Regions from separate parts of the Streptomyces sp. NPDC041205 genome, predicted to be linked through region 2. Evidence: riboswitches for the same ligand, from Rfam matches in the RefSeq annotation. Region 2 holds a riboswitch; each other region holds the start of a gene.
What was found. A riboswitch is a leader RNA that binds a small molecule or an ion and turns the genes downstream of it on or off. The one in region 2 is predicted to bind cobalamin.
Positions count from the first base shown of each region.

Region 1: linked by a shared signal. The riboswitch ahead of ACZ6BG_RS06340 (ABC transporter substrate-binding protein) and the one ahead of ACZ6BG_RS20705 (CoA-acylating methylmalonate-semialdehyde dehydrogenase) in region 2 are both predicted to bind cobalamin.
Region 3: linked by a shared signal. The riboswitch ahead of metE (5-methyltetrahydropteroyltriglutamate--homocysteine S-methyltransferase) and the one ahead of ACZ6BG_RS20705 (CoA-acylating methylmalonate-semialdehyde dehydrogenase) in region 2 are both predicted to bind cobalamin.
Region 4: linked by a shared signal. The riboswitch ahead of ACZ6BG_RS02440 (ABC transporter substrate-binding protein) and the one ahead of ACZ6BG_RS20705 (CoA-acylating methylmalonate-semialdehyde dehydrogenase) in region 2 are both predicted to bind cobalamin.

Region 1 covers NZ_JBVIZH010000001.1:1,460,184-1,463,698, reverse strand. The annotation lists gene ACZ6BG_RS06350 (amino acid permease) at 1-942, shown strand, start outside; gene ACZ6BG_RS06345 (M67 family metallopeptidase) at 1,026-1,448, shown strand; cobalamin riboswitch at 1,467-1,586, shown strand; gene ACZ6BG_RS06340 (ABC transporter substrate-binding protein) at 1,631-2,614, shown strand; gene ACZ6BG_RS06335 (FecCD family ABC transporter permease) at 2,728-3,515, shown strand, end outside.
Region 2 covers NZ_JBVIZH010000004.1:191,941-195,455, forward strand. The annotation lists gene tsaD (tRNA (adenosine(37)-N6)-threonylcarbamoyltransferase complex transferase subunit TsaD) at 1-404, shown strand, start outside; gene ACZ6BG_RS20700 (GNAT family N-acetyltransferase) at 404-979, shown strand; cobalamin riboswitch at 1,294-1,472, shown strand; gene ACZ6BG_RS20705 (CoA-acylating methylmalonate-semialdehyde dehydrogenase) at 1,684-3,183, shown strand; gene ACZ6BG_RS20710 (acyl-CoA dehydrogenase family protein) at 3,189-3,515, shown strand, end outside.
Region 3 covers NZ_JBVIZH010000003.1:1,131,526-1,135,040, reverse strand. The annotation lists gene aceA (isocitrate lyase) at 1-1,113, shown strand, start outside; cobalamin riboswitch at 1,280-1,499, shown strand; gene metE (5-methyltetrahydropteroyltriglutamate--homocysteine S-methyltransferase) at 1,662-3,515, shown strand, end outside.
Region 4 covers NZ_JBVIZH010000001.1:537,891-541,405, reverse strand. The annotation lists gene ACZ6BG_RS02455 (HAD family hydrolase) at 1-13, opposite strand, end outside; gene ACZ6BG_RS02450 (helix-turn-helix transcriptional regulator) at 189-1,100, shown strand; gene ACZ6BG_RS02445 (VOC family protein) at 1,097-1,585, shown strand; cobalamin riboswitch at 1,583-1,768, shown strand; gene ACZ6BG_RS02440 (ABC transporter substrate-binding protein) at 1,827-2,870, shown strand; gene ACZ6BG_RS02435 (FecCD family ABC transporter permease) at 2,999-3,515, shown strand, end outside.

The DNA.
Region 1 (3,515 bases), on a different contig from region 2:
ATCTGTGCCGGCATCCTCACCATCGGCTTCTCCGACGCCGGTGACACCGCGTCCGTCTCGCACCTGTGGGACAACGGCGGCTTCTTCCCCAACGGCATCGGCAACACGCTGATGACGCTGCAGATCGTGATGTTCGCCTTCCTCGCCGTCGAGCTGGTCGGCGTCACCGCGGGCGAGTCCAAGGACCCGAAGAAGACCCTGCCCAAGGCGATCAACACCGTGCCGTGGCGCATCGCCGTCTTCTACGTCGGCGCCCTGATCATGATCCTCTCGGTCGTGCCGTGGACGTCCTTCCAGCCGGGCGTCTCCCCGTTCGTCGCCGCCTTCGAGAAGATGGGCCTCGGCGTCGGCGCCGCGATCGTGAACTTCGTGGTCCTGACCGCCGCGCTCTCCTCCTGCAACTCGGGCATGTACTCCACCGGCCGCATGCTGCGCGACCTCGCGCTCAACGGCCAGGGCCCGAAGTTCTTCACCAAGCTCACCAAGAACGGCCTGCCGCTGGTCGGCACCACCGCGTCCGCCGCGCTGATGCTGGTCGGCGTGTGGATCAACTACCAGTGGCCGGGCGAGGCGTTCAACTACGTCGTCTCCTTCGCGACCATCTCCGGCATGTGGGCCTGGATCATGATCCTGGTCTCCCAGATCAACTACCGCCGCAAGGCCGACCGCGGCCTCGTCCCGCAGTCCACCTTCCGCGCGCCGGGCGCCCCGTACACGAGCTGGTTCGCGCTCGCCTTCATCGGCATGGTCATCGTGATGATGGGCATCGACAAGGACGCGCGGATCTCGCTGTACTGCGCGCCGATCTGGGCCGCGATCCTGTGCGTGTCCTACCTGGTCCTGAAGAGCCGCAACCCGGAGGCCGCGGCCTTCAAGAAGCGCGTGCACACCGGCCAGGCCGTCGAGAACGCCGCGGACGCCGCACCGGTCACCAAGGACTGACCCCGGACGGCTCCTGTCCAGCATGCGGGCGGCCTCGTACCACACTTCGGTACGGGGCCGCCCCGCTGCTTATCCTGGCCGACATGCTGACCATCACCCAGGCCCTCCACGACCAGATCGTCGCGCACGCGCGCAAGGACCACCCCGACGAGGCGTGCGGCGTCGTCGCGGGCCCGGCGGGCAGCGACCGCCCCGAGCGCTTCGTCCCGATGCTGAACGCGGCCCGCTCGCCCACGTTCTACGAGTTCGACTCGACGGACCTGCTCAAGCTGTACCGCGACCTGGACGACCGCGACGAGGAGCCCGTCGTCATCTACCACTCGCACACGGCGACCGAGGCCTACCCCTCCCGCACCGACATCAGTTACGCCAACGAGCCGGGCGCCCACTACGTCCTCGTCTCCACCGCCGACACCGACGACGCGGGCCCCTTCCAGTTCCGCTCCTTCCGGATCGTGGAGGGGGAGGTCACCGAGGAGGACGTCAGGGTCGTCGAGGCATACTGAGGCCGAGCTTCACGATTCACGACCCTCGAGGCGGCAGGACCCAGGAAGCCGGTGGAAATCCGGCGCGGTCCCGCCACTGTGACCGGCCGCGCCCCGCGCGCCCGGGAGTCAGGAACTGACCTGCCGCCTCCTCCACATGCACTCAGGGGACGCGGAAATCCCCTGGAGGAGGCCCGCACCCCATGCGTACCCGCGTACGTGCCCTCGCCCTGCCCGCCGCGGCGGCGATCCTGCTGCCGCTCACCGCGTGCTCGTCGTCCTCGTCGTCCGACGACGACTCCGGGAAACCCGACGCCAGGGCCGCCGGATTCCCGTACACCGTCACCAACTGCGGGACGAGGACGACGTACGACGCACCCCCGAAGCGCGCGGTCACCATGAACCAGCACGTGACGGAGATCCTCCTCGAACTGGGCCTCAAGGACCGCATCGCCGGGACCGCCTACCTCGACGACAAGGTGCTCCCCGAGTACGAGAAGGCGTACAAGTCGCGCCCGGTGCTCGCCAAGGAGTACCCCTCCTACGAGAAGCTCCTCGCCGCCAACCCCGACTTCGTGTACGGCGGTTACGCGAGCGCCTTCGCGGCGGGCGACGGCCGCTCCCGCGACGCCCTCGCCAAGTCCGGCATCAAGACCCGCCTCAACATCGAGGCCTGCGCCAAGAAGCCCGTCACGATGGACGACGTGTACCGCGAGGTGCGCGAGGCGGGCGCGACGTTCGGGGTCCGGGACCGGGCGGAGAAGTGGGTGCGCGACGCCAGGGCGGAACTGGCCGCCACGGCGAAGAAGTCGGCGAAGGGCGGCAAGGCCCCCGCCGTCTTCGTCTACGACAGCGGCGACAAGACGGCCTTCACCGCGGGCGGCCGCGGCATGGGCAACGACATCATCGAACGCGCGGGCGCCCGCAACGTCATGTCCGACCTCGACAAGTCCTTCGGCGACGCCTCCTGGGAGACGGTGGTCGACCGCCGCCCCGACGTCATCCTCATCTACGACTACGGCGCCTCCACGGTCGCCCAGAAGAAGAAGCGCCTCCTGGACGACCCGGCCCTCAAGGACGTCCCGGCCATCAAGAACAAGCGGTTCGCGGTGCTGCCGCTGTCGGACGTGGTGCTGGGGGTGCGGGCGCCGGGGGCGGTGCGGAAGCTGGCGGAGCAGTTGCGGTGAGCCGAGTGTGGCGCGGGGGCACATTTCAGCCCGTCCGGCGTTTGAGGACGAGCCGCGAAGAGGCGACAGCGGGGGTCCGGGGGCGGCAGCCCCCGGTTTCGGGAAGGGGCGGGATCGGGGAGCCCCCGGCAGGCCCCCACACCCGCACCCTCCCGTACACCCTCGTCGTCACGGCTCTGGTCCTCGGCCTCGCGGCAGCGAGCGTCGCCGCACTGGCGCTCGGCTCCGTACGGATCCCCACGGCCGACGTCGTCCAGATCCTGACGGGCAACGCGGACCCGTCCCCGTACCGCACGATCGTCCTCGACGTCCGCCTCCCACGAGTCATCCTCGGCGCGGCCGTCGGCGCGGGCCTGGCGGTGGTCGGCACCACCCTCCAGGCCCTGGTCCGCAACCCCCTGGCGGACCCGTTCCTCCTGGGGGTCTCCTCGGGCGCCTCCGCGGCAGCGGTCTCGGTGATCGTGCTCGGCCTCGGCGCGGGCATGGCGACAACGGTGACCATCCCGGCGGCGTCCTTCGCGGGCGCGTTCCTCGCCCTGCTCGTGGTGTACGCCCTCGCCCGCGAGCCCGGCGGCGGCTTCACGACGACCCGCCTGATCCTCGCGGGCGTGGCCGTCTCGTACGTCCTGTCGGCCCTGACCAGCCTGATCCTGGTCGTCTCGGCCCGCGCGGACCACCTCAAGGAAGTCCTGTACTGGACCCTCGGCGGCCTGGGCAGCGCCCGCTGGGACATGCTCGCGCTGCCGTTGACGGTCCTGGCCGTCGGCACGGCCCTGCTGATCGCGCTGGCCCGCCCGCTCGACCTGCTCCTGGTCGGTGAGGAGGGCGCGACCGTCCTCGGCCTGGACACGGCCCGGTTCCGCGCGGGCGTCTTCGTGCTGACCTCGCTGGTGACCGGCGT
Region 2 (3,515 bases):
TGAAGACGGCCGCCGCGCGCTGGGCCGAAGGCCACGCGGACGGCGACCTGCCGGTCGCCGACGGCGCCGCCGCGCTGCAGGAAGCCATCGCCGACGTCCTGACCCGCAAGGCCGTCGCCGCTTGCGCCGCGCACGGCGTGGACACCCTCGTCGTGGTCGGCGGTGTCGCCGCCAACTCCCGGGTGCGGGCCCTCGCCGAGGAGCGCTGCCGGGCCGCCGGGATCACCCTGCGCGTCCCGCCGCTCGGCCTGTGCACCGACAACGGCGCGATGATCGCCGCCGTCGGTGACCTGCTGGTCCGCGCGGGCGCCGAACCGGCTCCCCTGGACGTGTCGATCGATCCGTCGGCGCCGCTGGAGCACGCGGCGCTGCACCCCACGGCGACGCTCGCGAGGGCCGCCTGATGACCGACGCCCTCATACACCGCCTGCCGGGCCCCGACCTGCTCACCCACCGCGACGGCATCCGGCAGGTCTACGCCGCGGCGTTCGCCGAGCCGCCGTGGAACTCCGACCCCGCCGAGGCCGACGTCTACCTGGAACGCCTCGCGGGTGACCTGGACCGTCCCGGCTTCACGGGCGCGGTGGCCCTCGACGGCGACCGGGTGCTCGGTTTCGCCACCGCCTGGACGACCGGGACCCCGCTGCCCGCCACGCGTTCCTATCCGCGCGTCAGCGCCGCGCTCGGCGCCGAGCGCACGGCCGCGTGGCTGTGCGGCGGCCTGGAGGTCGACGAACTCGCCGTCATGCCCGGCGCGCACGGCCTCGGCCTCGGCCGCAGGCTCCTCGAAGAGGTCACGCGCGACGCGCCCGGCGGCCGCTGCTGGTTGCTCACGTCCGTCAAGGCCGACGCCACCGTCCGCTTCTACCAGCGGCTCGGCTGGCGACAGGTCACCCCTGCCGGGCCGAACGGATACGGCACGGCCGTCTTCCTCGGCCCGCGCCACCCCGCGCGCCCCGACACCTTCCCGCCCGCGTAGTCCCCCAGCAGCCCAGCCCCGGCAGCCCGCACTCCCGAGTCCCCGCCAGTCCCCAGTCCCCGTAACCCCTTCGACCGGCTCAAGGCCGCCGACCGCGAGAACCAGCGGCTGCTCGGCGGGCGGGGCGGGGGCTCGGACGAGGTGGCGCAGGGCGGCGGAGCGGCCGCGGCTGACCTGGCGTCCGCGCTGGCGGGGCTGGCCGGGGTCGTGCGTACGGAACTGGGGGCGTAGCACCCCGGTAGGAGCCGGATAGGGGGTTCCCGCGGCAAGTGGGAACCCGTCGGCTGTGGACTTACTAGGAAGTCCAAGTATATGTTCGTGACGAAGCCCGCGGTGCAGGGAAGCCGGTGTGAATCCGGCGCGGTCCCGCCACTGTGACCGGGGAGTGCGTTCTCGCGTGAGACAACGCCACTGACGGAGAAGTCCGTTGGGAAGGCGGGAGAACGGACGCTGATCCGGGAGTCAGGATACCGGCCGTGGGGTGATCCGTGTTGTCCACGAGGATGGAGCAGACACGCATGGCCCCGGTGCGCACCCACGACCCCGGTGATCCGCCGATGCGAGCGACAACCCCCGCTGTCTGACGGCCCCCTGGCCGTTCGCGTCCCCTTTCCGTCCGTCACTCCGGCCTGCCCGCGCACGCCGCCGACGGCCGGTCGGACGCGCCCGTCCCCGGATCCCACCTGACGAAAGAGCAGGCTCCCATGGTCCGTGAACTGACCCACTTCATCGGCGGCAAGCACATCCCGGGAACATCGGGCGCGCTCGCCGACGTGTACGACCCGAACACCGGCGAGATACAGGCCCGCGTCCCGCTCGCGAACCGCGCGGAGACCGAGGCGGCCATCACCGACGCGGCCGAGGCGCAGCGCGAGTGGGGCGAGTGGAACCCGCAGCGCCGCGCCCGCGTCCTGATGCGGTTCCTGCGGATCGTCGAGGGCGAACGCGACGCGTTGGCAAGGCTGTTGTCGGCCGAGCACGGCAAGACCGTCGCCGACGCGCACGGCGACCTCCAGCGCGGCCTGGAGGTCGTGGAGTTCGCCGCGGGCATTCCGCACCTGCTCAAGGGCGAGTTCACCGACAACGCGGGGACCGGCATCGACGTGCACTCGCTGCGCCGCCCCATCGGTGTCGTCGCCGGCATCACGCCGTTCAACTTCCCGGCGATGATCCCCCTCTGGAAGGCCGCCCCCGCCATCGCCTGCGGCAACGCCTTCGTCCTGAAGCCCTCCGAGCGCGACCCGTCCGTGCCGCTGCGGCTCGCCGAGCTCTTCCTGGAGGCGGGCCTGCCGCCGGGCGTCCTCAACGTCGTCAACGGCGGCAAGGAGGCCGTCGACACCCTCCTTGAGGACCCGCGCGTCGAGGCGCTCGGCTTCGTCGGCTCCACGCCGATCGCCGCGCACATCTACGCCACCGCCGCCGCCCACGGCAAGCGCGCCCAGTGCTTCGGCGGCGCCAAGAACCACATGATCGTGATGCCGGACGCGGACCTCGACCAGGCCGTGGACGCGCTGATCGGCGCGGGGTACGGCTCCGCGGGCGAGCGCTGCATGGCGATCTCCGTGGCCGTGCCGGTCGGCGAGGCCACCGCCGACGCCCTCGTGGCCCGCCTCAAGGACCGCATCGGCGAGCTGCGGATCGGCCGCTCCGACGACCCCGAGGCCGACTTCGGCCCGCTGGTGAGCCGCGACGCCCTCGACCGCGTCCGCTCCTACGTCGACCTCGGCGTCGAGGAGGGCGCCGAACTCGTCGTCGACGGCCGCAACTTCACCCTGGCCGGGCACGAGGGCGGCTTCTTCGCGGGCGCCTCGCTCTTCGACCGGGTCACCCCGGACATGCGGATCTACCAGGAGGAGATCTTCGGCCCGGTCCTGTCCGTCGTACGCGCCGCCGACTACGAAGAGGCGCTGCGGCTGCCCACCGAGCACCCCTACGGCAACGGCGTCGCGCTCTTCACCCGCGACGGCGACACCGCCCGCGACTTCACCCGCCGCGTCGACACCGGCATGGTCGGCGTCAACGTCCCCATCCCGGTCCCCGTCGCGTACCACACCTTCGGCGGCTGGAAGCGCTCCGGCTTCGGCGACCTCAACCAGCACGGACCCGACTCCATCCGCTTCTACACCCGCACCAAGACCGTCACCTCGCGCTGGCCCTCCGGGGCCAAGGAGGGCGCGAGCTTCACCATCCCGACGATGCGGTGACCGCCATGACCAGCGCACTGCTCACCGAGGACCAGCTCGCCATCGTCGAGACCACCCTCGACTTCGCCCAGGAGCACCTCGCCCCGCACGCCCTCGCCTGGGACCAGGAGAAGCACTTCCCGGTGGAGGTGCTGCGCAAGGCCGCGGACCTCGGCCTCGGCGGGATGTACGTCGCCGAGGACGCGGGCGGCTCCGGGCTCACCCGCGCCGACGGCGTCCTCGTCTTCGAGGCCCTCGCCTCCGGCTGCCCGTCCATCGCGGGCTATCTCTCCATCCACAACATGGTCGCCTGGATGATCGACCGGTACGGCGACGAGGCCCAGCGCGCCCGC
Region 3 (3,515 bases), on a different contig from region 2:
CGCCAACTGCACGAGCTCGACTACGTCCACGCGCTCGGCGCGCTGACCGGCGGTCAGGCCGTGCAGCAGGTCAAGGCGGGGCTGCAGGCGATCTACCTGTCCGGCTGGCAGGTGGCCGCCGACGCCAACCAGGCCGGGCACACCTACCCCGACCAGTCGCTGTACCCGGCCAACTCCGTTCCGCAGGTGGTCCGCCGCATCAACAACGCGCTGCTGCGCGCCGACCAGATCGCCACCAGCGAGGGCGACTCCGCCGTGGACTGGCTGGCTCCGATCGTGGCCGACGCCGAGGCCGGTTTCGGCGGCCCGCTGAACGCCTTCGAGCTGACCAAGGCGATGATCGCGGCGGGCGCGGCCGGTATCCACTACGAGGACCAGCTCGCCTCGGAGAAGAAGTGCGGCCACCTCGGCGGCAAGGTCCTCGTCCCCACCGCTCAGCACGTGCGCACCCTCAACGCGGCCCGCCTCGCCGCCGACATCGCCGATGTGCCGACCCTGATCGTCGCCCGCACCGACGCGCTCGCCGCCAACCTCCTCACCAGCGACGTCGACGAGCGCGACGCCGAGTTCGTGACCGGCGAGCGGACGGCCGAGGGCTTCTACCGCGTCCGCAACGGCATGGCCCCCGTCATCGCGCGCGGCCTCGCCTACGCCCCGTACGCCGACCTCATCTGGGTCGAGACCGGCACCCCCGACCTCGCCCAGGCCCGCGAGTTCGCCGAGGCCGTCCACGCCGAGCACCCCGACCAGATGCTGGCCTACAACTGCTCGCCGTCCTTCAACTGGAAGGCCGCGCTGGACGACGACCAGATCGCCAAGTTCCAGCGCGAACTGGGCGCCATGGGCTACAAGTTCCAGTTCATCACCCTGGCCGGTTTCCACTCCCTCAACCACGGCATGTTCGACCTCGCCCGCGGCTACGCCGACCACGGCATGACCGCGTACGTGGACCTGCAGGAGAAGGAGTTCGCCGCGCAGGAGCACGGCTTCACCGCCGTCAGGCACCAGCGCGAGGTCGGCACCGGCTACTTCGACCTGGTGTCCACCGCCGTCAACCCGGCCTCCTCCACCACCGCGCTCTCGGGCTCCACCGAGGAGGAGCAGTTCCACTAGGTGCTCCGCGCCGGGCCGAGGGGCCCGGCCGCCGTGTGAAGGGGCGTGGCCCAGCGGATTCCGCCGGGCCACGCCCCTTCACACGTGCGCCCAAACGGCTCGCACTCGTGTCTCATCTCACGTTCCGGAATGTGAACAGTGCTGCCCAGGACCGCGTCCACCCTCTAACCTGACGCGTGCAGCTGGTTCGCCCTGTCCGCCAGGCAGGCGCGTCGTAAGAGGGAACCCGGTGGGAATCCGGGACTGCCCCGCAGCGGTGAGCGGGAACGACCGCCGTCACACGCACTGGGCCCGATGAACGGGGCCTGGGAAGCGACGGCCAGTAGGTGTCTGCCCCGGCAGACGTGCCCGCGAGTCCGAAGACCTGCCCGTTGCCCGTACGTGACCGATCGCGTGCGGATATCCCGGTGACCTCGTGGGCGGGTCGGCGTACATACCAGACGGAGCACCATGCCAGTGGCGTGTGTGTGGTCCGTCTTGTTCGTCATCCCTTCGCGTCCGCGTCCCGTCCCGGGATTCTCAGGAGTCATCTCGCGAAGGAGATTTCCGTGACAGCGAAGTCCGCAGCCGCGGCAGCACGGGCCACCGTGTACGGCTACCCCCGTCAGGGCGCAGGCCGTGAACTCAAGAAGGCGATCGAGGGGTACTGGAAGGGCCGCGTCACCGCCGACGCCCTCAACCAGACCGCGACGGAGCTGCGCCGCTCCACCTGGCAGCGTCTGGCGGCGGCTGGTGTCCACGAGGTGCCGACCGGTGACTTCTCGTACTACGACCACGTCCTGGACACCAGTGTCATGGTCGGCGCCGTCCCCCAGCGGCACCGCTCCGCCGTGGACGCCGACCCGCTCGACGGCTACTTCGCCATGGCCCGCGGCACCCAGGACGTCGCGCCGCTCGAGATGACCAAGTGGTTCGACACCAACTACCACTACCTCGTGCCGGAGCTCGGCCCCGACACCGTCTTCAGCGCCGACTCCACCAAGCAGGTCGCCGAGTTCAAGGAAGCCCTCGCGCTCGGCCTCGCCGCCCGCCCGGTCCTGGTCGGCCCCGTCACGTATCTGCTGCTCGCCAAGCCCGCGCCCGGCGTGGCCGCGGAGTTCGAGCCGCTGACGCTCCTGGACCGGCTCCTTCCCGTGTACGCCGAGGTCCTCGCGGACCTGCGCGCGGCCGGCGCCGAGTGGGTGCAGCTCGACGAGCCCGCCCTGGTCCAGGACCGCACCCCGGCGGACCTCAACGCCGCCGAGCGCGCCTACCGCGACCTCGGCTCCCTCACCGACCGGCCGAAGCTGCTCGTCGCCTCCTACTTCGACCGGCTCGGCGACGCCCTGCCGGTCCTGGCGAAGGCCCCGATCGACGGCCTCGCGCTCGACTTCACCGACGCGGCCGCCGCCAACCTCGACGCGCTCGCGGCGGTGGGCGGACTGCCCGGCAAGCGCCTCGTCGCCGGTGTCGTCAACGGCCGCAACATCTGGATCAACGACCTGGAGAAGTCCCTGTCGACCCTGGGGACGCTCCTCGGCCTCGCCGACCAGGTCGACGTCGCCGCGTCCTGCTCGCTCCTGCACGTCCCGATCGACGCCGCGGCCGAGCGGGACATCGATCCGCAGATCCTGCGCTGGCTCGCCTTCGCCCAGCAGAAGACCGGCGAGATCGTCACCCTGGCCAAGGGCCTCGCACAGGGAACGGACACCATCGCCGCCGAACTCGCCGCGAACCGGGCCGACCTGGCCTCCCGCGCCGGTTCCGCGATCACCCACGACCCGGCCGTCCGGGCCAGGGCCGCGGCCGTCACCGACGCCGACGGCCGCCGCTCCCAGCCGTACGCCACGCGGGCCGCCGCCCAGCGCGCCCACCTCGGCCTGCCGCTGCTCCCCACGACCACCATCGGCTCGTTCCCGCAGACCACGGAGTTGCGCACGGCCCGCGCCGACCTGCGCGCGGGGCGCATCGACACCGCCGGGTACGAGCAGCGCATCGAGCACGAGATCCGCGAGGTCGTCTCCTTCCAGGAGAAGACCGGGATCGACGTCCTGGTGCACGGCGAGCCCGAGCGCAACGACATGGTGCAGTACTTCGCCGAGCAGCTCACCGGCTATCTCGCCACGCAGCACGGCTGGGTCCAGTCGTACGGCACCCGCTATGTGCGCCCGCCGGTCCTCGCCGGTGACATCTCCCGCCCCGAGCCGATGACGGTGCGCTGGACGGCGTACGCCAACTCCCTGACGGAGTGCCCGGTCAAGGGCATGCTCACCGGGCCCGTGACCATGCTCGCCTGGTCCTTCGTCCGCGACGACCAGCCGCTCGGCGACACCGCGCGCCAGGTGGCCCTCGCCCTGCGCGACGAGGTGAACGACCTGGAGGCGGCGGGCACTTCGGTCATCCAGGTCGACGAGCCCGCGCTG
Region 4 (3,515 bases), on a different contig from region 2:
CCCGAATAGCCATGGTTCCCGTTCCCTGAGAGCGCTGCGCCGACCCGTCCGGAGCGGCGCGCCATGCTACGAGGACCAGGGGCCCGATTCCCATGATCGAGGTCACCGTGCGTGCCGGGCATGGGACGGACGGAGGCGGGTAGCCGCACCGGACGACAGGCCCGTCCGCGCCCGCGCACAATGGGGTCATGGGCCTCACGGCTACGGACATCACCGCCCGGGACGGCGCCGCCGCCTCCCGCGAGTTCGTCCGCGCCGCGCCCCCGCCCGGCGGCCTGGTCGTGTCCGCCGTGGGCTACCGCAGCAGCGGCCGGCGCCCCGCCCTGCACCGCGGCCTGCCGTCCCCGTACCTCACGCTGATCTTCTCCCTCGACGGCCCCGTCACCACCGGCCGCACCCCCGGCGAGGCGACCGGCCCCGACGCCGTCCGCACGGACATCGTCGTCGGCGGCTTGCACCAGAGGCCCGCGTACGTCGTCCAGCCCGAGCACGAGGCCGGGATCCAGCTCGCCGTGCACCCGCTCGCGGCCCGCGCGCTCCTCGGCCTGCCCGCCGCCGAGCTGGCCGGGCAGCTCGTCACCGACGGCACCGACGTGCTCGGCCGCCTGGCCGCCGACGTACGCGAACGCCTCTGCGAGCAGGAAGCCTGGGGCGACCGGTTCGCCTTCCTCAACGCCTACTTGGCGCGCCGCGCGGCCGACGCCGAGCGCGCCGGGGCGGTGCGGCCCGAGGTCGGCGAGGCCTGGGCCTGGCTCGCCCGGCACCGCGGCGCGGGCACCCTGCGCGGCCTGTCCGCGCACGTCGCCCTCAGCGAACGCCGGCTGTCCGCGCTGTTCCGCGCCGAGACCGGCGTCACCCCCAAACAGGCCGCCCGCCTCATCCGCTTCCAGCACGCGAAGGCGGCCGTCGTCCGCGCGGTCGCCGCGGACGCGCGCCCCGACCTCGCCCGGATCGCCGCCGACTGCGGGTACTACGACCACTCCCACCTCGTACGGGACTTCCGGCAGTACACGGGCGTGAGCCCCAGCGCCTGGATGGCCGAGGAGTGCCGGAATATCCAAGCCGGAGGGCACGCGGGCGGCGAAGACTGGGACGCATGAACAGCAACGAAACCCCGCAGAGCACGCAAAGCGCGCAGACCGGTCAGGCCGATCAGGCCCCTGCGAACCGGCGCGCGCCCGACGTCTGGGCCACCTTCCAGGCCGACGACGCCCCCGCCCTCATCGACTTCCTCGTCGGCACCGTCGGCTTCCTGCGCACCGCCGTCCACGAGGACGGCGACCGCGTCGCCCACGCCCAGCTCGACTGGCCCGAGGGCGGCGGCGTCATGCTCGGCAGCTACGACCCGAAGGCCGCCGAATGGTGCCTGCGGCCGGGCACGTTCGGCGCGTACGTCGTCACCGACCACGTCGACGACCTCTACCTCCGCCTCACCACCGCCGGTGTGAAGGTGATCCGCGAGATCGAGGACCAGCCGTACGGCAGCCGCGAGTTCGCGGTCGCCGACCCCGAGGGCAACAAGTGGTCCTTCGGCACCTACCGCGGTGAGCCCGCCCCGACCAGGAGTGATGCCGCGCCGGAGTGATAGCTTGCGGACGCCAGTCGTACCCGCACCTGGGTCGGGGAATCCGGTGGAAGTCCGGAACTGACGCGCAGCGGTGAGGGGGACGGGCGGGGCCAGCGGCCACTGGGAGTCCACGGACCCCGGGAAGGCGGCCCCGCCCGGACGAACCCGAGTCCGAAGACCTGCTGGCACCGCCGTCCGCACGGGCGGCGGAGTTCGCAGACCAGGCTCCGCGCATGAGCCCTGAGACTCGGGAAGACGTGTGCCTTCGACCACGCGACGCGTTCGCCGTACACCCCTCGCCGCCTTGCTGAGCGCGGGCCTCGTCCTGCTGACCGCGTGCGGCGGCTCGCCCGCGAAGACGTCGGAGAAGGCGCGGGCGGGCTACCCCGTCACCCTCACCGCGTGCGGCGAGCGGACGAAGGTGCAGGCCCCGCCGAAGCGGGCCGTCTCCCTCGACCAGGGCTCCACCGAGATCCTCCTCTCCCTCGGCCTGGCCGACCGCATGGTGGGCACCGGCACCTGGACGGACCCCGTCCTGAAGGGCCTGGAGAAGGAGAACGCCAAGGTCCCGCGGCTCGCCGACCGCTACCCGGCGCTGGAGAAGGTGCTCGACAAGGAGCCGGACTTCGTCAGCGCGTCGTTCCTCTACACCGTCGGCAAGGGCGGCGTCGCCGACCGCGCCAAGTTCACCGAACTCGGCGTACCCGTCTATGTCTCGCCGACCGACTGCGCGGGCAAGGACAACGCCGGTGACGACGACGGCACCCGCACCAAGACCCTCACCATGAACACCGTGTACGGCGAGATCCGCGACCTCGCGCGGGTCTTCGACGTGGAGAAGCGCGGCGAGAAGCTGATCGCGGACCTCAAGTCCCGGGCCGCGCGCGCAAAGAAGTCCATCGACGCCTCCGACACCACCCTCATGTACTGGTTCGCCAACTCCGAGTCCCCCTACATCGCGGGCTGCTGCGGCGCCCCCGGCGTCATCACCCGCGAACTCGGCGTGAAGAACGCCTTCGCCGACACCCGCGAGGAGTGGCCCCAGATCAACTGGGAGACCATCGCCGACCGCGACCCCGACGTCCTCGTCATCGGCGACCTCACCCGCAGGTCCCAGTCCGCCGAGAGCGCCCGCCAGAAGATCAAGTTCCTGGAGTCCAACCCGGCCACGAAGAACCTCACGGCGGTGAAGAAGAAGCGCTACGTCCTGCTCAGCGGTCAGGCCCTGAACCCGAGCATCCGCACCGTCGACGGCATCGAACAAGTCGCGGCGGCGCTGCGCGAGTTCGGCCTCACGAAGTGAGGGGCGCCGCGGACAGCGGTTCGCGTGGCGCCGTGGCCGGTGACGCGTCCTCCGAGGCCGCGCCCGGTGACGCGTCGTCGTACGAGACCGCGCCCGGTGACGTACGACAGGCATCCCCGGCCGGGCGCCTGCGTGCCGCGCTGCGCGGCGCACTCCTCTCCCTGGCCGGACTCGCGGTCCTGTTCCTCTCCATCGCCGTGGCCATCACCATCGGCCCCGCCGACATCTCCGTGCCCGACGTGTGGTCGGCCGTGGCGGCCCACCTCGGCTGGGGCGAGGCGGAGCTGACGCCGATCCGCGACGGCATCGTGTGGAACCTGCGGATGCCGCGCACGGTCCTCGCGGCGGTGTGCGGCGCGGGCCTCGCCGTGTGCGGGGCGGTGCTCCAGTCGCTGCTGCGCAACCCGCTCGCCGACCCGTTCGTGCTCGGCGTCTCCTCCGGCGCGTCCACGGGCGCCGTCGCCGTCGTGGTCCTCGGCGTCGGCGGGGGAGCGCTCACGGTGTCGGCGGGCGCGTTCATCGGCGCCGTCCTGTCGTTCGCCCTGGTCCTGCTGCTCAGCCACACCCTCGGCGACACCACGGACCGGGTGGTCCTGTCCGGCGTGGCCGCGATGCAGCTCTTCTCCGCGCTCACCTCCTTCGTCG